Regions from separate parts of the Paenibacillus sp. XP01 genome, predicted to be linked through region 4. Evidence: riboswitches for the same ligand, from Rfam matches in the RefSeq annotation. Region 4 holds a riboswitch; each other region holds the start of a gene.
The links. A riboswitch is a leader RNA that binds a small molecule or an ion and turns the genes downstream of it on or off. The one in region 4 is predicted to bind cyclic di-AMP.
Positions count from the first base shown of each region.

Region 1: it holds a riboswitch for cyclic di-AMP, as region 4 does, so the genes downstream of both, SNR34_RS00145 (resuscitation-promoting factor) here and SNR34_RS06845 (hypothetical protein) in region 4, are expected to answer to the same signal.
Region 2: it holds a riboswitch for cyclic di-AMP, as region 4 does, so the genes downstream of both, SNR34_RS00525 (C40 family peptidase) here and SNR34_RS06845 (hypothetical protein) in region 4, are expected to answer to the same signal.
Region 3: it holds a riboswitch for cyclic di-AMP, as region 4 does, so the genes downstream of both, SNR34_RS18710 (3D domain-containing protein) here and SNR34_RS06845 (hypothetical protein) in region 4, are expected to answer to the same signal.

Region 1 is NZ_CP139481.1:29,651-35,244, forward strand. Features, by position in the region: gene SNR34_RS00130 (AbrB/MazE/SpoVT family DNA-binding domain-containing protein) at 1-172, opposite strand, end outside; gene SNR34_RS00135 (HD domain-containing protein) at 531-1,808, shown strand; gene SNR34_RS00140 (TatD family hydrolase) at 1,932-2,702, shown strand; cyclic di-AMP (ydaO/yuaA leader) riboswitch at 2,943-3,194, shown strand; gene SNR34_RS00145 (resuscitation-promoting factor) at 3,462-4,649, shown strand; gene rnmV (ribonuclease M5) at 4,800-5,345, shown strand; gene rsmA (16S rRNA (adenine(1518)-N(6)/adenine(1519)-N(6))-dimethyltransferase RsmA) at 5,351-5,594, shown strand, end outside.
Region 2 is NZ_CP139481.1:108,686-114,279, reverse strand. Features, by position in the region: gene SNR34_RS00535 (M1 family metallopeptidase) at 1-1,561, shown strand, start outside; gene SNR34_RS00530 (hypothetical protein) at 1,572-2,414, shown strand; cyclic di-AMP (ydaO/yuaA leader) riboswitch at 2,666-2,803, shown strand; gene SNR34_RS00525 (C40 family peptidase) at 2,808-3,278, shown strand; gene SNR34_RS00520 (GNAT family N-acetyltransferase) at 3,557-4,009, shown strand; gene SNR34_RS00515 (c-type cytochrome) at 4,201-4,557, shown strand; gene rbsK (ribokinase) at 4,690-5,594, opposite strand, start outside.
Region 3 is NZ_CP139481.1:4,164,955-4,170,548, reverse strand. Features, by position in the region: gene SNR34_RS18725 (M20 family metallopeptidase) at 1-324, opposite strand, end outside; gene SNR34_RS18720 (ABC transporter substrate-binding protein/permease) at 559-1,974, shown strand; gene SNR34_RS18715 (amino acid ABC transporter ATP-binding protein) at 1,961-2,683, shown strand; cyclic di-AMP (ydaO/yuaA leader) riboswitch at 2,919-3,114, shown strand; gene SNR34_RS18710 (3D domain-containing protein) at 3,124-3,786, shown strand; gene SNR34_RS18705 (polysaccharide deacetylase family protein) at 3,849-4,664, opposite strand; gene lpdD (prenylated flavin chaperone LpdD) at 4,795-5,211, shown strand; gene SNR34_RS18695 (PspA/IM30 family protein) at 5,289-5,594, shown strand, end outside.
Region 4 is NZ_CP139481.1:1,510,130-1,515,723, reverse strand. Features, by position in the region: gene SNR34_RS06860 (organic hydroperoxide resistance protein) at 1-380, opposite strand, end outside; gene SNR34_RS06855 (Nramp family divalent metal transporter) at 808-2,100, shown strand; gene SNR34_RS06850 (HAD family hydrolase) at 2,207-2,890, opposite strand; gene SNR34_RS06845 (hypothetical protein) at 3,113-3,508, opposite strand; cyclic di-AMP (ydaO/yuaA leader) riboswitch at 3,629-3,789, opposite strand; gene SNR34_RS06840 (glutathione peroxidase) at 4,103-4,582, shown strand; tRNA gene SNR34_RS06835 (tRNA-Leu) at 4,784-4,866, opposite strand; gene SNR34_RS06830 (urease accessory protein UreF) at 5,256-5,594, shown strand, end outside.

The DNA of each region.
Region 1 (5,594 bases), 1.5 Mb from region 4:
TTCCGCAGAAGATGCATGCTGGCTCATATTTTTTCAGCATGATGCGTTCGCCATCAACGTAAATTTCAAGAGCATCTTTCTCGCCGATACCCAGAGTACGACGCAATTCGATTGGAATAACTACCCGTCCCAGTTCGTCTACTTTTCTTACAATACCTGTTGATTTCATCATTATAATCAGTGCTCCTCTCAACTAACTATCAGTAGTTCAGTGTCATTATTCGACATTATTTTATGTTTTATGATACTCATCATACCAACGATTCCCAAAACAGTCAACCTTAAAATTTGCTTAAAATTAAGGTTATTTTTGATAAGGTAACGGTGGGCAAGGGATTGGGGCAGTTTTTTCGCAAATAGACACGAAGTTCGGCTTTGTCGATTTGGAAGACGACAAAATCACTGTATTCGACATAATTCGTCATTGTTTGTCGAATGGTTGATGTGCTTTTCGCCAAAATCCAATAAACTGCAGTAACAAACGTATCGTAGACTTAGATCAGGAAATCATCTTAAAGGAGTGAGTTAACATGGAGCAGCGCTTGACGGAAGAAAAGGTGTTTAAAGATCCCGTACATAATTACATTCATGTGCAAGATCCAATCATTTGGCAATTGATCAACACGCCCGAGTTCCAACGGCTGCGTCGCATCCGTCAGTTAGGGACATCCTATCTCACGTTTCATGGTGCGGAACATAGCCGGTTTTCCCACTCGCTTGGCGTATACGAGATTACGCGCAAAATCATCTCGCAGTTTGAACGAAGCCATTATCCTGATTGGCCAAAAGAAGAAAAGATTGTGGCCCTTTGTGCAGCATTGCTGCATGATCTGGGGCACGGTCCATTTTCCCATTCCATTGAAGAGGCATTCGATATGCATCATGAAGATTGGACCTGTCGTATTATTCTTGGCGATACCGAAGTGGGGGCGATTCTGAGAAGGTATGCTTCCGACTTTCCGGAGAAAGTCGCTTCCGTGATTCAGAAAACATACGACAAACCTATTGTGGTCAATTTGATCACAAGCCCTCTGGATGCGGACCGAATGGATTATTTGCTGCGCGACGCCTATTTTACGGGCGTAAATTATGGGACGATCGACCTTGATCGAATTTTGCGAATGTTGAGGCCCTACCATGGCAGAATCGTCGTCAAGGAGTCGGGCATGCATGCGGTGGAAGATTACCTGATGTCCCGTTATCAGATGTACTGGCAGATCTATTTCCATCCGGTAACACGAAGCTCTGAAATCATTCTTAGGCAAATATTCAAACGGGCCAAACAACTGATGAAGCAGAATTTTAACTTCCGTTTCATGCTGGATCCCCTGCCGCAGCTGTTTGAGGGATCGCTCTCGGTCAAGGAGTATTTGCAATTGGATGAAGCGCTCATCCAGACCGCCTTTATGCAATGGCGTAAGGAGAACGATGCCATTCTTCGAGAACTGTGCGAACGCTTCATGGATCGCAGGTTGTACAAATACGTAGAGATTGAACAGCATGACGTAGCGTTGATGGATGACATTCGGAAGGCCTTCGCCGAAGTGGGACTGGAGCCCGAGTACGATGTCGAAATTGATTTTCCAACTGATCTTCCGTATGATGTGTTTCGTCCGGACGAATCGACGGAGAAACAGATTTTGCTGCTGGATCGCCAAGATAAATTGCATGAATTATCCGAGGTATCCGATATTGTTCGTTCGATTAGCGGCATACAGCGTGGAAAGCATCATCTGTATTATCCGCAGGATAAAGTGGATGCCGTTCTTCACCATCTTCCAGCCCATATACGCCGTTATTTTTCTTGAAGCTGCACTTATTTTTTTTATGATACAGTAATCTGCTTTAATGGAGAGTAAATGTAGATCGACATAATTTTGTAATTCATTATTTTTTTCCGGACAGACCATTAAGGAGAAGGAGATGTAACCATGATGTTATTCGACACTCACACGCACCTGGATGCGCCGCAATTCGACGAGGATAGGGAGGAGGTCATTCAACGTGCTGTCGACGCTGGCGTCGGACGCATGATTAATGTCGGTTTTAATCGGGAAACTATTCCATCCACCATGAAGCTTGCCGAAACGTACGAGTTTATCTACGCCGCGGTCGGATGGCATCCCCAAGATGCCATCACCATGCAGGAGGGCGACCTGGAATGGATCGCTGATTTGTGCAAACACGAAAAAGTCGTAGCCATTGGCGAGATCGGGCTTGACTACTATTGGGACACCTCCCCCAAGGATGTTCAGCATCGCGTTCTTCGCCAGCAGATCGGATTGGCTCGCGAGCTGAAGATGCCTATTGTCATTCATAACCGGGACGCGCATGAAGACATTGTGAGAATTTTGCGTGAAGAGAAGGCGTCAGAGGTCGGCGGTGTGATGCATTCGTTTTCGGGGAGCTGGGAAACGGCAAAACTTTGTCTGGATATGAACTTTGACCTTTCCTTCGGTGGACCGATCACGTTTAAAAATGCCAAGCAGCCAAAAGAGGTACTCGCCAAGGTGCCGATGGACCGGTTTTATATCGAAACCGACTCCCCTTATCTTACTCCTCATCCATTTCGAGGAAAGAGAAACGAGACGGCTCACGTTCGCCTCGTGGCTGAGGCAGCTGCCGAAATCAAGGGTGTATCGGTCGAGGAAATTGCGGCAATTACGAACAAAAATGCCATGGGACGTTTTGGGATTCGTTGAAAATCGGAGTAATTCAGGTGAAAAAACGAGCTAGACGGAGTGAATTTGCTTTTTGATCCAAATAAACGAAGTTTATTACAATATTTTAACCAAATATTTAGAAAAACGTAGTTGAATGCTGCTTTACAACATGCATCGAAACAGGATATCATCTTTTCAGTGAATTGTTGCGTGGAAAAAGGACAGATGTTCGGGGGATAGCAAAAGGGACTCTTCCTTGAACGCAGCGTTTACTTTCATGAACCAGTCTCGCTGAGTCTCCGAACACGGAGAGCGGGGGAACCAATAGGGCTTGAATATCGGTGAATTTCCCGATCCGCGTCATTCGCTGACCCAAAAGCAGCGGATGGACTGCGAAGCCGTATTTGATTTCTTCTTTGGGTCTCGGGGTGAATTCAAGGGTATCCGCCATGAGCGGGTGACCGGAGATAGGGCGGCTCTCTTTCGTCCGAACCCGACAGCTAACCTCGCAAGCGGAAAAAGAGAGGTAATCTCGTGCATGAATTTCCGATATTCAAAATCATTCGGAAGCCACGAAAGAGTCCTCTTAGCTCTTTCTTTGGCTTTTTTGTTTTTGAATAAAAGAAATGCGGTCATCATAGAGTTCTTTTTAGGATGACTGATCTCATGTTGCGAAGAAGGGTTCATGGTGCAGAGCCGGTTGTTGTTTTGACCCGTTCTGTAGAAAATTTCGGTATAGTCGCGTCAAAGACATCATGCATTACTTTAGACGGCGGGGCTATGAAGGAGGACGGAGAAGTGGGCGCATTCCAACCAGAGGAGACCCATGAGTCACGATCATCCAGTAAGTCTTACGCGTTGAGGTGGAAGCATGAGAACTTGCGTCAAATTGCGTTGATCGCTATTTTCTCAATCGCACTTACAATCATGATCTTGTTAGTCGTTTATGGTCAGGCCGGAAAACAAATATCACTGGTGATTGACGGCAAATCTCAAGAGGTTGAGACTCGTACAGGATTGCTTCAGGAATTGCTGGATGAGCAATCCATCACGGTAGGGCCTCACGATGAGGTATCCATGCCATTGAACGGGTCCATTACGGATGGCGATCGCATCGTCATCGAGCGTGCTGTTCCAGTTAATGTTACGGCAGACGGAGACACCAAGACTCTGTATACAACGGATGCATCGGTGGAAGAAGCCATTCAAAAGGCAGGCATCACCGTAGGGAATGAAGACAAAATCTATCCAGCCTTGGATACTTCGATCAAGAAAGATATGAAAATTCGCGTAGTGCGGGTAACAAAGCGTACAGTCGACGTTGAACAGCCGATCGCATATAAAGTGGTCAAAACGGCTGACCCGAGCCTGTACAAGGGTGACAATCGAGTCATCGTGAATGGCAAGGAAGGCACATTGGTGCAGCATATCGAAAAGGTATTTCAGGATGGAGAATTGGTCTCCAAAAAAATGGTCGGCAAGACGGTGACTACGAATCGCGTGGATAAAGTCATTGCGGTGGGAACCAAAGCAAAACCGGTTGTCAAGGAAGAGCCTGTGGTTCAAACCGTATCGGCCCAAACTTCGAAAACTAAATCGGCTACAACGGCAAGCTCGACCAAAAAGTCTGCTTCGGGCAGCAAGGTCATCACGGTTTCGGGCACGACGTTCAAATATTCCAAAGTCCTCAAAAACGTAACCATGACGGCGTACTCCGCCGAAGAACCGGGAATCGGAACCAAAACGGCTTCCGGTACGAAGGTAACCGAAGGACGCACCATTGCCGTGGATCCGAAAGTGATTCCGATCGGTTGGTGGGTTTACATCGAAGGCCTCGGCTTCCGTCGCGCAGAGGATACGGGAGGGGCAATCAAAGGAAACAAAATCGATGTTTATTATGATAGCGTGAAGCATGCCCTGAACTTCGGAAGAAAGAAAGGCAAGACGGTATATGTCATCGGTCCGGTGAAGCCGGAACTGAACTAAAATCGTTTTACTTTAAATAGGGAATGCTATAAAATAGTGCATGATTGAATCATGCGGAATATGCGACAGTGGGAGCAAATGCTTTTCACGTCGTTTGCCAGAGAAGAGGGTCCTCCTCTTCTTTTTGCGTTAGAAAGGGAGAAATCGAACATGATAAAAGAAGTGATCGTGGTGGAAGGCCGTGACGATACGGTAGCGATTCGGCGGGCGGTGGAAGCCGACACGATAGAAACGGGAGGATCGGCCATCAATGATCGCATCCTGAGTCGCATTGCGCTTGCCCAGGAGAGACGGGGAGTCATCGTGCTGACCGACCCGGACCATGCCGGAGAGCGCATTCGCAAAATTATTGCGAATAAGGTGCCAGGCTGCAAGCATGCGTTCATTCCGGAAGCGGATGCTACCCGCAAGGGCGATATTGGCGTGGAGAATGCTTCGCCGGAGGCGATCCGTCTGGCGTTGTCCCGCGTTCACACATCGTATGAAGGGGTTCCTAGCCTGATTGACTGGGAAGATCTGATCGAGGCGGGATTGATCATTCATCCCAGGGCTTCCGAACGCCGGATGCAGATGGGCAATCTGCTGGGTATCGGCTATTGCAACGGCAAGCAGTTTCACAAGCGGCTGGGCGTGTTCCAGATTACCCGGGAGGAGTTCCTGGCCGCTCTGGCAAAAATTGAACGTGAAGGAATGTGAGGAGCATGAAGGGCATGGAAGAACGGTTGGAAATTGCTACACCCAAACGCACGAAGGAAATTATCGCTCGACACGGATTTTCCTTCAAAAAAAGTCTGGGCCAAAATTTTCTGATCGATCAGAATATTTTGAATAAAATCGTAGACGCTGCCGATCTGGACGAGTCCAAGGGTGCATTGGAGATCGGTCCCGGCATTGGGGCATTGACAGAACGCCTGGCTCGCGTAGCGGGGACTGTAACAGCCGTAG
Region 2 (5,594 bases), 1.4 Mb from region 4:
GATCACTGAGATGAAAACGGAGGACGGGCTCTCCCTAATGCATCGCATGCAGTATGTCCAACCGGACGACGGTAATATCAAGGATCGTACATTAATCAAGGTTCGTTTGCCTAAACCGGTCAAAGGCGGAGAAAGCATCACGCTCCATACCCGATTTGAGGTCAAGCTCCCCCAAATCTTTGCCCGAATGGGCACCGCGGGCAATTTCGTCATGGCAGGCCAGTGGTTTCCCAAACTGAGCGTCTACGAGCCGGCAGGCCGTAGAGACCGTGCCGTTGAAGGGTGGAACCTGCACCAGTACCACGGCAACTCGGAATTTTATTCGGATTTTGGCATCTATAGCGTACGCATTCGGGTACCGGAGAAATACAAGGTGGCAGCCACAGGTTTCCCAACCAGACCCTCTGTCGTAAAAAACGGAGAAAAAATCTATCAATTCTATGCCGACGACGTGCATGATTTTGCCTGGGCCGCCTCACCGGACTTCGTCTATGCCGAAGAGCCCTTCTCCGCACCCAACGTGCCTGGCGTGCGCATCAAGCTATATTTGGATCCTGCCCATGAGGACTTGAAAGAACGTTATTTCTATGCAGCCAAAGCCGCATTGACCAATTACAGCAAATGGTTCGGGCGTTACCCTTACTCCACATTATCCATCGTGGTTCCTCCGAAAGCCGGTAACGGTGCCGGCGGCATGGAGTATCCAACGCTCGTTACAGCGTTTGGCGCGGACGATACGTCCCCGGGTTATGATCTGGAACGCACCGTTGTGCACGAGATTGGGCATCAGTATTTTTACGGTATGGTCGCAAGCAACGAATTCGAGGAGGCTTGGTTGGATGAGGGCTTCACCTCCTATGCCGAGGATAAGGTGATGGAACTGGAATACGGCCTTATTCCCAACCTGCCTGTACAAGCTGGTCTCATTACCTCCCCTGCCCCGCTTACGCAAGAGTCGTGGAAGTTCGATTCGCAGAATGACTACGCCTCCAACGTGTATACGCGCGGCAAACTCGTGCTTCTCGGCATCGAACAGCAGGTCGGCGCCAAAACGATGGAACGCATTCTTTCGACCTACGTCAAAAAGTACCGGTTCAAACATCCTTCCTCCACGGATTTTCAGAGGGTGGTGGAACAGGTCACGCGAGCCTCGTGGTCCGAATATTTCAACCAGTACGTATACGGCAGCGGCATGGCCGACTTCGCGGTTGAAAAAATCTCGGTGAAACCCGTGCAAAAGGAAGGTAACACCTGGTATGAATCGTCTATCACGGTCCAGAAAAAAGGCAGTGATTACAAGGGCGTGCCCGTTCGGATCGTGTTTGAAGACGGCCACGTCGTGAACAAGCAATGGGATGGACGGGAAGAGCGGATTACTTACCGTCTCACTTATTCTTCTCCCGTCTCCTGGGCCATGACCGATCCGCTGTACAGCATGGTGCTGGAGAACCGGCATATGAACAATTTTTTAAAAGCCGGCCTGGATGAGCCCGTCCAATTCCGCTGGAGCCTGGGCGCAACCAAACTAATAGAAGCCATTTTCGGAGGTCTGACATGGTGAGGTGGAAACAGTGAAAGCTAAAATACGCGAAGGCTGGTTTCTCGTCCGCCAGCACATGTTCATTGCCGCGCTTTTATTCTTGTATCAATTGGTCTGGGGTTACTTCCTGTTCCGGATGGTACAGTCGGCAGTCGTGCCGCTCCTGCGGCGCTATCCCGAGCCTGAAGCGGGCGAACTCAGCACATTATTGTTCAAAATGGAAAGCCAGCTCAGCCTGTCTGCCCATCCGGAAGTACATCGATACCTTTGGATTCTGGGGGCCATGCTGCTCTTGCGGATGCTAATCAGCCCCCTGATCCATGCCGGCCTGATGTACTCGCTGCAGCATTTCGAGCAAACGGATGAACGTATCCCGTTTGTGAAAGGCATTCGCCAGCTTTGGAAGCCGATCCTGCTCCTGCAAACGACCCGAACCTTGCTCATCTTGTTGCCCGGCTACTGGCTTCTGCCAAAGCTGTATGCCATTCTGATGGACGGGTTCCATTCACTCGCCCTGCTGATGCCCGGGATTCCTTATATCGCCGGCTGGATCGTCTATGGCTGGATCGTGCATCATGCCTTGTTGTACATGCAGTTCGGGGTCTCGGCTCCAGAAAGCCATGAACCGATAAAAAGCGCGTTCCACGCGCTGTGGATCGCGCTCCGGAGCATTATGACCGTGACGGGCATTGCCCTTATTCTCGGTGTTTTCCACCTGCTCCTCTTCGGCGCATTCACCTCGTTCTCCTGGTGGTTGACCGGTCTTGCCGGACTGATCCTGCAGCAAACCTATCCGCTTGCACGCTGCATCCTCAGCCTGTGGAAAATATGCGCACATTTTCGCCTTTGGCAATCCAAGCTCGCCAAACATTAAGTCAGGGGTTGGCGAGCAAATTTGTTACCATCTCCATGTTAACTTTTATTTATAAAAACGCTTTAAAATCAGCAATCCCCGACCTTTCCCCGTCTAAGGTCGGGGATTTTTTTGCTAAATTTGCTGTTAAACGTTGCCAAACAGGTACACCTCTGTTACAATATTCCCAGTGATCTTTTAGTAACAACTTTGTAATCTTTAACTTCATAATTGTAACTACTTAAAATTGTCATATTGATTTCACAGGTGCACATCATGATAAGCCAAATTCCTGGCACCTGGGAAGCGGGGGAACCAGTTATGGGTGAATTGATCTTGCTACAGAGGGATCATAGGGGACCTTCAACCGAATCCTTAAGCTAACCTCGCAGGCGTTGGAAGGGGAAAAATCTTTTGTTTAAGAAGAAAATCACCGCAGCTGTACTCAGCCTAACATTCGCACTATCGCTTGGGGCAGGAAGCGCATTCGCAGATTCTAAAATGGATGAAGTCATTGATTCGGCAATGGGAACTACATATAAAAGCGGTGGAACAACCCTTAGCGGTTTCGATTGCTCAGGGTTCACGCGTTATGTATTCGACAAGCTGGGCATTGATTTGGCACGTCAATCAAGCGCTCAATACGAAATGGGCGATTCGGTATCCCGCATGGAAATGAGACCAGGCGATCTGGTATTCTTTAACACGACAGGTAAAGGCGTTTCCCACGTTGGCATCTTTGTCGGCGAAGGCAAATTCGCACATTCTTCTTCATCAAAAGGTGTAACTATCAGTTCCCTGAGCGAAAACTATTGGGCTGACCGTTATATCGGCGCCAAACGCATTATGAGCACGGACGCATATGAGACGCTTGCACTCGACTAAGGACAAGCTAGGCAACGTCATACTGTAACGAAGCTTGAACAAAAACCGTTGGCATCATTCTCCGCAGGAATGATCCCAGCGGTTTTTTGCATGCGTCCGTGCCCTTATGATGATTTTACCCATCCTGTTATAATATAAACGGCGAATGGCGTATTATGAATATATATAACGGAATAGACAGGACTTTTGTTTCACTTTTTTCAAAGCTTGTCCTGTTTCGCATCAGGAAAGGAGGCACGGTGGTGTACGAAGGTTCAACCACATTCAACGTTATTCCGATGCAGGAAGAACACGGCGAACAGATCTGCAGTTGGGCATATGATCCCCCGTACAACATCTATGGGTTCCTTCCTTGGGAACAGATGAAGGCGCTTGAGATCGAATTTGGGGATGATCGGCTAAGACGAGAACAATATGTCGCCGTCCTCACGGAGCATGGCGAATTAGCGGGATTCGCGCAATACTTTCCGCTGGAAGGCGTAACGCGCATTGGTCTCGGGATGAGGCCGGAGCGCTGCGGACAGGGCCAGGGCATGGAGTTCGTGGCAGCCATCGTCCAGGAGGCCCGGCGCCGCAATCCTGAAAATGAAATCGATCTGGAGGTGCTGACCTGGAATCATCGGGCCATTCGGGTGTATCAAAGGGCAGGATTTGCGATTCACGACACCTATGAACGAATGACGCCGGAAGGAATGAAGCTTTTTCACTGCATGGTTTATGAAGGCTTTTAATTCTACCGGACGGCCGCCTCTCTATTAGTCGGTTGAATTGAATGATATGTGAACCAGCATCGCAAATCCTGCAAAGGTGTAATTGGTTATGATAATTTCCACAAAATGCTATGCTGTCCCACCCGGTTCCGGTATAATGAGATGGACAGTTGGAGTAAGATGATCTTTCATTCTGGAGGGGGACTTAAGGGATGCACAAATGGATCATGAGCGGAATATTTTTTGCAGCATGCGCGTTGGCAATCGTGTTAATGTTTACGCTTCCAGGGAAAGAGGAGGTGGCTGAGGAGGCCAAACCCACCATGCCGGAAGTTACGATGGACGCTGCCCAAGCGGAGGCGACCGTCAAAGCCAACTGTATCTCCTGTCATGGAGATCAGCTTCAAGGCGCCGTTGGCCCCAATCTGCAAAAGATCGGAAGCCAGGACGACGTGGACAAAATCTACTCCGTCATTCTCAAGGGCAAAGGCGGCATGCCTTCCTTCAAAGGCAAGCTGAAAGAAGAGGAAATCGCCAACATTGCGATGTGGTTGTCGGAGAAGAAATAATACGCAAGCATGGCCCTTCGCATGGGGTGCACATGCAGAAAGGCTCACGGCCCTCTATTGAAGGATCGTGAGCCTTTTTCCATTGCAAACCATAGGCAGCACGGCTGCTGCAGCGCCAAGCCTTGTAGAAGGCTATTTGGACGCTCGCTCCGCGAGGAATGCCTCTACCTCGCGCGCCGTCGGCATCCCGGACTGGGCGCCGAGCTTGGTCACCGACAACGCTGCCGCGCCCATGGCGAAGCCTACGGCCGCGTCCAGCGTTTCGCCGCGCGCCAGGGCTACCGCCAGCGCGCCGTTGAAGCAATCGCCGGCGCCGGTCGTGTCGACGGCGCTCACGGCATAGCCGGGCGCACGGCATGCGCCGGCTTGCCCTGCCTGTACGCGGCCGCCTGGCGCAGCCGCGTAGGCAGCCCCCTCGGGGCCGAGCGTCGTGACGACGGCGGCCCCGAGGGATGCGGCGAGCTCTGCGACCGCCGCATCGACGTCTTCCGGCCGGAGGTGGTCCCGGCCGGTAAGCACGGCGAGCTCGCTGCGGTTCGGCGTAATCACGTCGACGCACCGCAGGAGCTCCTCAGGCAGACCCGGCACTGCGGGAGCCGGGTTGAGCACCACCAGAGCGCTGCCTTCGGCCGCGAGTTGAGCCGCGCGGGTCACCGCAGGCAGCGGAATCTCCAGCTGAAGCAGCACGGCTGCCGCTTCCTTCAGGCTTTTTGCCGCATCAGCCTCATCCATCATTTCCGGCACAACGCTCCCGTTCGCCCCAGGAACGACGATAATTCGGTTATCTCCACCTGACAGCCAGATCGAGGCTGTACCGGTCCCGATTTCATCCAGTACGCGTACCTGAGCAACGTCTACCCCGCTTTCGGTCAAGCTGTCCATCAATCTCTGGCCGAAACTGTCGTCGCCGATGGCGCCGATGATCGTTGTCTCGGCGCCAAGACGCGCGGCTGCCACAGCCTGGTTCGCTCCTTTGCCCCCGGCCAGGTAATGGAGCTCCTCTCCGGTCACGGTCTCGCCTTCTTCCGGAATGATAT
Region 3 (5,594 bases), 2.7 Mb from region 4:
AACGGCAGCACCCAAGCTCATCATGCAGATCAAGTGATGGCCGCATGCGTGACCGATCTCGGGCAAAGCATCATATTCGCACAGCAGGGCAATGGTCGGACCGGATTTGGCTGCCGAGTACGTGCCGATAAATGCCGTCTCCAGACCGAGAACGGGAGCTTCAACGGCAAAGCCGTGATATGTTAGCTCCTCCTTCAAACGTGCGGATGCGAGATATTCCTCATTTCCTAATTCCGGATTGGCCCCGATATATGATGAAATGTCCTTGAAACGGGAAGCATATTGATCAATAACCGCTAAAATTTGTGTTTGGATGGGTGTCATGGTGGTGTACTCCTTCTGCAAAAATAAAAACGATTTCTTGATTATAGCATGCTTCTCCATTTTTTTCAGGGCGTTGTCATGCGTTGTAAATATGAAAATGCATTGCATATTCATACATTGTCCTTTATAATGACTCAGGCATCCTATGAGAAATAAGCATGTGAATAAAGTAAGGGGAGAACAGGTTTGAAATTAATAAGTCGTTACACCATGATGCTTATGGCCTTTGTGGTCATGCTGACAATGGCTGTTCCAACGGCCATGGCCGCGGGCACGACGGGCATTTCAGAGGGCAAAAAGCTGGTGCTCGGCACAAGTGCCGATTTCGCGCCGTACGAATTTCATAAAGTGATTGACGGCAAGGACCAAATTGTCGGTTTCGATATCGCGATCGCCAAAGCGATTGCAGCCGACATGGGTGCAGAACTTGTCATAGAGGATATGGGCTTTGACGGGCTTCTGCCCGCATTGCAGAGCGGTCGCGTCGACATGGTCATCTCGGGCATGACCCCGACCGATGAACGCAGAAGAAGCATCGACTTCTCGGAAACCTACTACAAATCGAAGCAAGTCATCGTCGTACGCGCTGAGGACAAGGACAAGTTCCCGACGATGGCCGAGCTGGAGAACCAGAAGATCGGCGTGCAGAAAGGCTCTATTCAAGAAGAGATCGGTCAGAAGATTGCCGGTGCTAAGCTGACTGCATTGGACAAGATTTCCGATATTGTGCTGCAATTGGAGACCAATCGTATCGACGCAGCCATTCTGGAGGACACCGTTGCCGTCGGATACCTGGATGACAACATCGTGCTTGCGCCTGCAGTGCCGGACGAAGAAGAAGCAGAGGCCGCCATCGGTATCCGCAAAGGAAACACGGAACTGCTGAACGCCGTAAACGCAACGCTTGCCCGACTGAAAAGCGAAAACAAAATCCCTCAGATGGTTACCGAAGCGAGCCAAATGATGGCGGGAAAAGAAACCAAAACACCGAATATTCTGGAAGTGTTCTGGCAATACAAAAGCTTTTATGCAACAGGTGTGGGCTATACCTTGCTGTTGTCTGCGCTTGGCGTCATTTTCGGTGTCATCATCGGTCTGATCATCTGTTGGTTCCGTCTCCATGACGCAGCCATCCTGCGCTGGATCGGTACGGCATACGTCGAATTGATCCGTGGAACCCCGATGCTGGTCCAGTTGATGATCATTTATTACGGCCTGGCTTTGACCTTTAGCATTAACTTCTCGCCGCTTCAGGCAGGGATTATTACGTTGTCCATCAACAGCGGTGCTTACTTGGCGGAAATCTTCCGCGCAGGTATTCAAGGCGTGGACCGCGGACAGATGGAAGCGGCTCGGTCTTTGGGGATGGGCAAAGCTGCAGCGATGCGCTTTATTGTCCTGCCGCAGGCCTTCAAAGCGGTCCTTCCGGCGATCGGTAACGAGTTCGTTACCATTATCAAGGAATCGTCCATCATTTCGGTGATCGGTATGGTCGATATCATGTATCAGGCCAGCGTGGTCAAAAACATTACGTATCAGGGCTTGAATCCATTCCTGATCGCCGCAGCCATATACTTCGTGCTGACATTCATTTTGTCCAAGCTGTTGGGACGACTGGAAAGGAAGTTGAGTGCAAGTGATCGACGTTAAACAACTGCATAAATCTTACGGAAAAAACGAAGTGCTGAAAGGCATTGATGTAACGATCGGAAAAGGAGAAGTCGTGGTGGTCATCGGACCTTCGGGCTCGGGGAAAAGTACGTTTTTGCGCTGCTTGAACCTGCTGGAGCAACCGACTTCAGGCGAAATCAATTTTGAAGGGGTATCCATCACCGACCCTAAACACAACATTAACGCAACCCGTGAAAAAATGGGCATGGTCTTCCAGCATTTTAATCTGTTTCCGCACAAAACGGTGCTGCAGAACGTGACAATCGCCCCGATCAAGGTGAAGAAACAATCCGTTCAGGAAGCAAACAAGATCGCGGAGGATTTGCTGAGAACGGTGGGCCTTTACGACAAAAAGAATGCTTATCCAAGCCAATTGTCAGGCGGACAGAAGCAGCGTATCGCCATTGCCCGGGCGCTCGCCATGCAGCCGCACGTTATGCTGTTCGATGAGCCGACCTCCGCGCTTGATCCGGAAATGGTCGGCGAGGTGCTGGATGTCATGAAACGACTTGCCGAAGGCGGCATGACCATGGTCATCGTAACCCATGAGATGGGCTTTGCCCGCGAAGTTGGGGATCGCATTTTGTTCATGGACGGCGGAGTGATCGTAGAAGACGGAACGCCTTCAGAAGTGTTCGGTGCACCCAAACATGCACGTACCCGCGATTTTTTGGCAAAGGTGCTTTAGCCGATCATTGGAGTATCAAGATAAACCATGCCTGCTGTTTAAGGAGGCATGGTTTTTTGCTTGGATTGGTGCGCTATGGATTGAAAAAGTAACTTTTCTGTTACCATCTATGCGGGAACGAGCGACCATTCGAAACCCCGGATTCCCATGAAACAATGGACATACGCTGAATTACAAGGGGAAGCGATCGCAGATTGGTAACAATTACTAGGCACCATGGTTACAATATTGTGATATATTAGTCGTGCCGAAACTTTCTTAACGGAAGGTGCGGGGGAAGTAATGATGCAGTAGAGGGGCAGTCGCATCCTTGCAGCTGCTTGGGGTGAATTAGGGCGTACATAAGCAATACGTGTAAATCTATACCTATAGGGTGGTCTCCTCCATCCGAATCCGACAACTAACTTCGCAGGCATAATAAGGGAGGTAGACTTAATTCGATGAAACGCATCGTCAAAACCGCAACAGCCATGTTAGCAGCAGCCGTATTGATCCAGGCTGTCCCGGCTCACGCAGATTCCGTCCATGTGGCCAAAGAAGGAGATACCTTTTATACGCTTTCCAAGAAATACAACATTGCTCTCGACACGTTGATGAAGGCCAATACGGGCATCTCCGCGTACAATATCTATGACGGGGTGAAAATCAACATTCCGGGCAAAACAAGCACCGCATCCGCTGCAGCTTCAGCATCGAAAGTTCAGGCCAATGCAGTAACTGCTGCCAGTCTGGACGTAAACAATGAAGACAAAGTCGTAGAGGCGTGGGGCAAGACGTTTGATTACAGCAAGACATTGAACGTTGTCGCTACAGGGTATTCGGCGGACCCTTCCGAGAACGGGAAGTGGGGATCTGTTGATTATTTCGGCAACGACCTTGAGCTCGGTACCATCGCGGTAGATCCTAAGATCATCCCGCTCGGAACCAAAGTGTTGGTGACTGGACACAGCCATCCGGGATTGCCTAAACAGGCTTTTGTGGCTACGGCGCGTGATACGGGTTCTGCCATCAAAGGAAACCGCATTGATATTTTCATCCCCGGAAGCAAACAATCCGTAAGTTCATTCGGGTTTCAGGACGTGAAACTCTTTATTTTGAAATAAATCGACGATGGTGTTCGTTCAATCACGAAGCGTGAGTGAAGCGAACACCTTTTTGCATCCGGTCATTTTACGGTTTTTCTGTTTTTGGGCATTTGCAGCATTTCATCTAAAGTGACCAATTTGTATCCTCTTTTTTGCAGCTCCGTGATCACCTCCGGCAATGCCTCTACCGACCCGCTGAGATTGGCCCCGACGCCGCCACCGGCATGTTGAAGAATAATGGAGCCGGGTTTGACGGCAGATAATATGTTTTCTTTGACCTTTTCTTTGGGGATGCCCTTCCAATCCAATGAATCCACGTTCCAGTTTACGATGCTGTAGTGGTTCCTGGCTGCCCATTTGAGCTGCTCTTCATTAATATCCCCGTACGGAGGACGAATCATTTTTGGAGTATATCCTGTCAGTCTCTGTATGATTTCCCCGGTTCGCAAAATCTGTTTGCGGAATGCGCTCATGGACAATTTGCTGAATTGGGGGTGATTGTAACTGTGATTGCCGACGACATGCCCTTCTTTCACGATGCGTTTAACCAGGTCAGGATGTTTCTCAGCACGGTTGCCTACGATGAAAAAAGTAGCCCGTACATGATGTTCTTTTAAAACATCCAACACTTGAGGCGTGAATCGAGGATCAGGCACATCGTCAAAAGTTAAAGCGACCCGTTTGGTCGACGGACCGTTGGTCTTGAAAGTATCTGCATATTTTCGCCGAAGCTGTCCCAGAGTCAGCTGTTCTTCCTCCGATGAATGGATGGTTTCCTTGGACTCCCTTTCAGGAACCGAATGATTTCCCATTGCCTCAGCAGGTCGTAAGGGAGAGAAACTAACGCAAAGCAGCATGCAGACGATCCCAATGGCCACGTTGAGGCGAACACGCATGACAGCAGCCTCCTTTCAAGAATGCGTTCTTTTTTGGTATTCCCGGGATCGCAATGGTTTATGCGGGATGTGAAGTGTTTCATTGTCTTTGCGACGAATGAGGCTCATAATTCCAGAAAATACATAAAACATGAAGGTTGGGTGGACGCAGATGAATGAGTTCGATTTGAAAACGATGAAGCTTCAAGCAATTCAAACCGGGGATGACCGCGTATTATTGGTGACAGGAGGAAAAGCGCATATCGGTGCAGTCGCCACATATTATCCGGATGGGGAACGCATTAACGGTTCGGTCATGCACATTCCGGGGCATAAGGAACAGGAACTGTGCGAGCGTCTTGCCCGTAAAGCGGCGCAGCATCTCAGAACGACCGTAACCGTCATTATGGGCATTCATTACAATGGCATTACGCGCATGCAAATCGACGAAATTGTGCAGACTGCGGAAAGGCTGCTTGATGAACATTTAAACCCGTCCGAACATACGAATGGTTTGGTGAACGATGCCGTTCATTCCTATAACGGGGGTTCACAAATTTTTGATTGAAAATTGAAACGGACAGACGATTGCGACGTATGTATAATTATATACAGGGTTGTATTATCGACTAGGAGGAAAATTAAATGTCCATTTTCAAACGATTGCGTGATTTAACGATGTCAAACATTAACGCTATTATCGACAAGGCAGAAGATCCAATCAAAATGACGGACCAATATATCCGGGACATGCAAGAGGATCTGGAGGATGCGGAGAAAGCCGTTGCAGCCCAGATCGCCATCGAGAAAAAATTCAAACAGCTTTATGAAGAACAGGAAGCGCTCGTAAAAAAACGCGAGGAACAAGCTCATACCGCTGCACGCGCCCAGAACGTAGACCTGGCCCGGCGGGCGCTTGAAGAGAAAAAAGCCGCTGAAGAAAAAATGGCC
Region 4 (5,594 bases):
GCCTTGGAATACGGACAAAATTCATGCGCTTTGCGAGCCAGCTCCTCCGCTTGGCTGCGTTCGATTCCTTCCATATTGACGTCGAGGCGGACCGCCAGCTTGAAACCGTCGTCTTCCGGGTCTTTGCCGATCGAAACGTTGCTGGTGACGACGACGTCCCCAAGCTTCACTCCCGCCTTACGGGCCACATTGGCCAATGCACTCTCGTAACAAGCTCCGTAACCCGCTGCAAACAACTGCTCCGGATTCGTGCCTTCACCGCCTGATCCGCCCAGTTCCTTAGGCATGGCGAGCTCATGTTTGAGCACTCCGTCCGAAGAAGCTACCGAACCCGTGCGTCCGCCTTTAACTGTTGCCGTTGCCGTATATAAAGCCTGCATCGATGATCTCTCCTTTAATATGGTTAGTATTATCGCTTATGTTCCAATTAAACCGCTGAGTCGTTTTGAAACGTTATTCACCGCTATTTCGGTTCTGACAGCATCGAATGGGTTAACCTATCGTCTGAAACACCGCCCCCTTCTTTGCAAGCCGCCAACTATTCCTATCCATTCTTTTTTGTTTGGCGCCACTTCAGAAAAATTGTCCTTTTACATAAAAGTTGCACTAGACAAAAATATTTGAGGGTGTACAATGTAAACAACGACATATCTTTTCGGACATAAGCTTCTCGTCATTCCAAACCTTCATTTCATCGAAACTATAGATAATCGTTATTAAATCCATTAAAAGTCAGGTGATGATTCCATGAGCAAAAGAAATCCATTCCACACCTCCTCAGCCGAACAGCTTGCAGCAGCAGGCGCGATGCCTTCCCTCGGGGAAGCCCATAGTTCCATGAGAGTGCCCAAAAACGCGGCCTGGTGGAAAAAATTCCTCGCCTTCGTCGGCCCGGGTTACATGGTTGCCGTCGGATATATGGACCCCGGCAACTGGGCGACCGACATATCGGGAGGCTCGCAATTCGGGTATACGCTCCTGTCGGTAATCCTCATTTCGAATCTGATGGCGGTTGTGCTGCAAGCACTCGCAGGCAAACTCGGCATCGTTACCGGACGCGACCTTGCCCAGGCTTGCCGCGAACGGTTCAGCATGCCTGTAGTCATCATGCTGTGGTTGTTATGCGAACTCGCGATCGCTGCAACCGATCTCGCCGAGGTGATCGGGTCGGCCATCGCCCTGAAACTGTTGTTTAACATTCCAATGCTGTATGGCGTCATCATTACCGTAGTGGACGTGCTGCTGGTCCTGCTTTTGCAAAACAAAGGTTTTCGGGCCCTTGAAACGCTCGTCATCGTGCTGATGGCCACCATTGCCCTCTGTTTCGGCATCGATCTGTTTCTCGCCAAACCGGACATGGGCGGAGTGCTGCACGGCTTTGTACCCAGCGCGGAAATTTTGCAAAACCCAGCCATGTTATACATCGCGATCGGCATCATCGGGGCTACCGTTATGCCCCATAACCTGTATCTGCATTCGTCCATCGTACAGACCCGCCAGATCGAGCAGACATCCCGTGGCAAAAGAGAAGCGATCCGTTACTCCACCATGGATTCCACGATCGCTTTGACGCTGGCCCTGTTCATCAATGCCGCCATTTTGATCGTGTCGGCGGCCGTTTTCCACAGTGCAGGCATGACGCAGGTCGCCGAAATCGCCGATGCCTATCACCTGCTGACGCCGCTGCTGGGCACAACGATCGCAAGCGTTCTGTTCGGCGTTGCCCTGCTTGCTTCCGGCCAGAATTCCACGCTGACAGGAACCCTGTCCGGACAGATCGTCATGGAAGGTTTCCTGAACATCCGGATTCCCGCCTGGCTGCGCAGGCTGGTTACACGGCTTATTGCCATCATCCCGGCCGTCATCGTTACCGCCATTGCCGGCGAACACGGTACCGAGGAACTGCTCATTCTGAGCCAGGTCATTTTGTCTTTGCAGCTGCCGTTTGCCGTCATCCCGCTGGTCATGTTTACGAGCGATAAAAAAAGCATGGGCGAGTTTGCCAACAAACCATGGCTGAAAATAGCATCCTGGTTTATTGCTGGTATCATCGTCGTCCTGAACGTGTACCTCATTATCCAGACTTTCGCACTCCTCTAAAAAAATAAGGCTGATCGTCGCAAGCACCGGAGTGCCTGCACGATCAGCCTTTTCTTCGATGAAACGGAGGATGAACACAGCATTATAATGTAACTATTAATGAAACCTAATCCTCGCCAGGCAAAAACAGCGGCAGCAGCTGCTCCAGCGATTCAACCGTCCAGTCCGGCTGCTCGTCCGCCGAGCGTTCAGGCTGAAACCTTCCGTAACCTTGCAATATGCGTACAGTGCGCATGCCCAGTTTGCTTGCCGGAACGATGTCGTTATCGATTCGGTCCCCAATCATAACAGCCTCATCAGGCTCGCATTCCGCCTGCTTCAACGCTACCGCGTATAATCCGGGATCCGGTTTGGATACGCCCTCTTCTGCCGAGCATGCCAGGACGTCCACGTATTTGCGCAAGCCATACCTTTCAAGCCGCTCTTCCGTGCCCAGGCTTTGATTGGCAATGATGCCGATCCGATAACGGCCGGATAACGCATGCAGCACACGCTCCGCAGCAGCAAAAGGATGCTCAAGCTCCTTCCGGAACTTCAGTTTTTCCTGAATCCGTGCCCGGTGCTCCTCATGATCGATCAAGGTACGAATAGCTACCCGCATCGGCCACTGCTCGTACTTGCTGTAACATTCGACAAAGATCTCGCGCACCTTTTCGATGTTCACATGATACCCGAGCATTCGGGCTTCCCGCACAAACTGGCCGATGATGTCGTCCACCGGCTCCCACTCATCCACCAACGTATCCCCAACATCAAAAAACAACCATTTGATACCACCAATATCCGGCACGTTACTCCTCCTTGCTCACCTTGAACGCATCCTCCCAATCATCAACGCGAGCCTCATCCGGCGAATCTTTTACCCTTCAAAAGGTCGCTGTTTTCAGGCCCGTCTTCCAACATTAAAAAAAGAAGACCCGTATCCAGAAAGAGTCTTCTTGGTTTTTCACACATATAATTAAGCTAATTATAACAGCCGCCTAACATCGGATCAATCACCAACAGCCCGCCCTTATCCGTTGAGCAGAAATCCGACCTCTCCATTCATCGAATACACGATCCGATCGGCACCCATACCGCGATAAATGCCTTTGGGATGGCTCTGTTCCGTAATGACGCACAACGTCTTGGATGTCCACGATCTGCAGATTTGCAGATAACGGCAGGTGAGATTAAGGCTGTTCTCAAAAATAAAAACATTGCCCACATTTCCCTGCGGCAGAAACCACTTTTGCGCCGATGCCGTATTCATGCGAATGACGTTCTCTACGCCGATCCGCCGCAATTTGCGTTCTTCGCCCGCACTGTTCGTCAGCACGGCAAAAGGTACCTTTTTGTACATCAACAGCTTCACAAATTTGCGCCCTGCTTCATTCGGGGCCGTGACCAAAACCATCTCGTTATCCATTATTCGTTCCTCCCTCTGACGTGAAAAGACAACAAAAAAGAAGCGTGGGGGACCAAGGCCGCCCGAACGCTTCTTCAATCCATGACAAATAACATTCGCCATGAATAACGTACGGCTTGTTGCCTCTCCCTTTAACGCTTACGAGGTTAGCTGACGGATTCGGGCGCGAGAGTCGCCCTATTTCCGGCATAGCCGGAAAATTCACCCCATAGATGCATCGCATCCGATTGGTTCCCCCGTTTTCCATTCCGACCGGAACGGAAACTCAGCGATTAAAAACATCGTTCATGTTATCGATATGAATCATACACCCCTGACAAGTCGGTGTAAAGTCGGTGCAGCTCTCCGAAAAGGCAGATTTATGGCACTTTGCTTTAATGAGATCGCTTACATATATACTAATCTCCACCTTTCTCGTTTAAACTATCTAATTCTCGCTCTGGTAGAAATTCCACATGATAACGGAAAGGAAGAAACAAGACACTGGCATCCCAAATGATTCCAATTATAATTTTGCATTAATTAATTGCATCAAATATAATAGAGATATAAAAAGATCACCGCATCGATACTACTCATTTGGAGGCGAATATTATGTCCATCTACGATTACAAAGTGAACACGCTTCGTGGCCAGGAAGTCGAAATGTCCCAATACCGCAACAAGGTCCTGCTGATCGTCAACACTGCGAGCAAATGCGGCCTAACCCCGCAATACGAAGGCTTGCAAAAGCTGTATGACAAGTTCCAGAACAGCGATTTCGAAGTATTGGGGTTTCCAAGCAACCAGTTCGCTCAGGAAAAGGGCTCTTCCGACGACATCGCCGAATTTTGCCAGATGAACTATGGCGTCAGCTTCCCGATGTTCGAGAAGATCGACGTGAACGGCAGCAGCGCCCACCCTCTTTTTCAGCATTTGACCAAAGAAGCGCCAGGCCTGCTAGGATCGAAGGCCATCAAATGGAATTTCACTAAATTTCTGGTCGACCGGGACGGCCGCGTGCTCAAACGTTATGCTCCCCAAACGACGCCTGATCAGATTGAAGCCGATATTGCGGAGCTGCTGCATCAATAACAACATTTCAACAGAGATGGATTGATGTCACGATGCATTCATTTTTCATAAGGTCATCCCCTTGAAGAACCGTGTTGCAGCCCGGAAAGGCTTTTCGAAAAATCGGTGATGCAGCACGGCTTTTTTATGCCTTTTTGCAGAAAACAAAAAAAAGAAGCATTCCGATGATCGGAATGCTTCTTTTGTTCTACTTCATTATAATGCGGTCGAGAGGACTCGAACCTCCACGGGCGTACGCCCACTACCCCCTCAAGATAGCGTGTCTGCCATTCCACCACGACCGCATGTCGTATTAGCGGCAACAAAAATGATTATACAGGGTTTCAAAGGAAAAGTAAAGCTATTTTTAACATTAAATTTTGGTGCCGAATGTATCGTCATTTTCCAACATCATATTGCATAAGATGGTATCTGATTTGAACATTTCGCCATCATTTTATTTTCGGTTCTGAAGCAATTCCGAACAATTACATAACATAATATTAACACGGTAAGGATAATAAAATAACATATTTTATTTCACAAATCAAAAATACAGCTTACCATTGACAAAACGCAGACATTTGTGTAAATATATATATCATATAATTCGGATTTTTACCGATATAAGTGATTTAAAACCTGCAACAAAGTCATATTATATTACACAAAACGAACATAGGAGGCGAAAATGGTGAACCGAGGAAATAAGCTGCTCGATTATGTCAAACTGCTTGATTCCTCTATCCAGGTCGGAGGCTTCACCCATTTCTTCGGCATGGATACGCACATCCAGGATGGGAACATTCGCAATGCCGCTGATCTCGAATCGTTCATGCGTTGTCAGATGCATCCCAGCATCACCCGCCTTGAAGGGATGGCCATCAAAGGCATCTATAGTGCCGCCGACCAAAACGACACCTGGCGGCTGGCACTAATCGACAAACTCGTACATGTACAGCGCACCCCTGCCAACCAACGAGAGCAAGCGAGCTCCATGGGCAAAAGGCTGATCAAACTCGCACACGCCCTC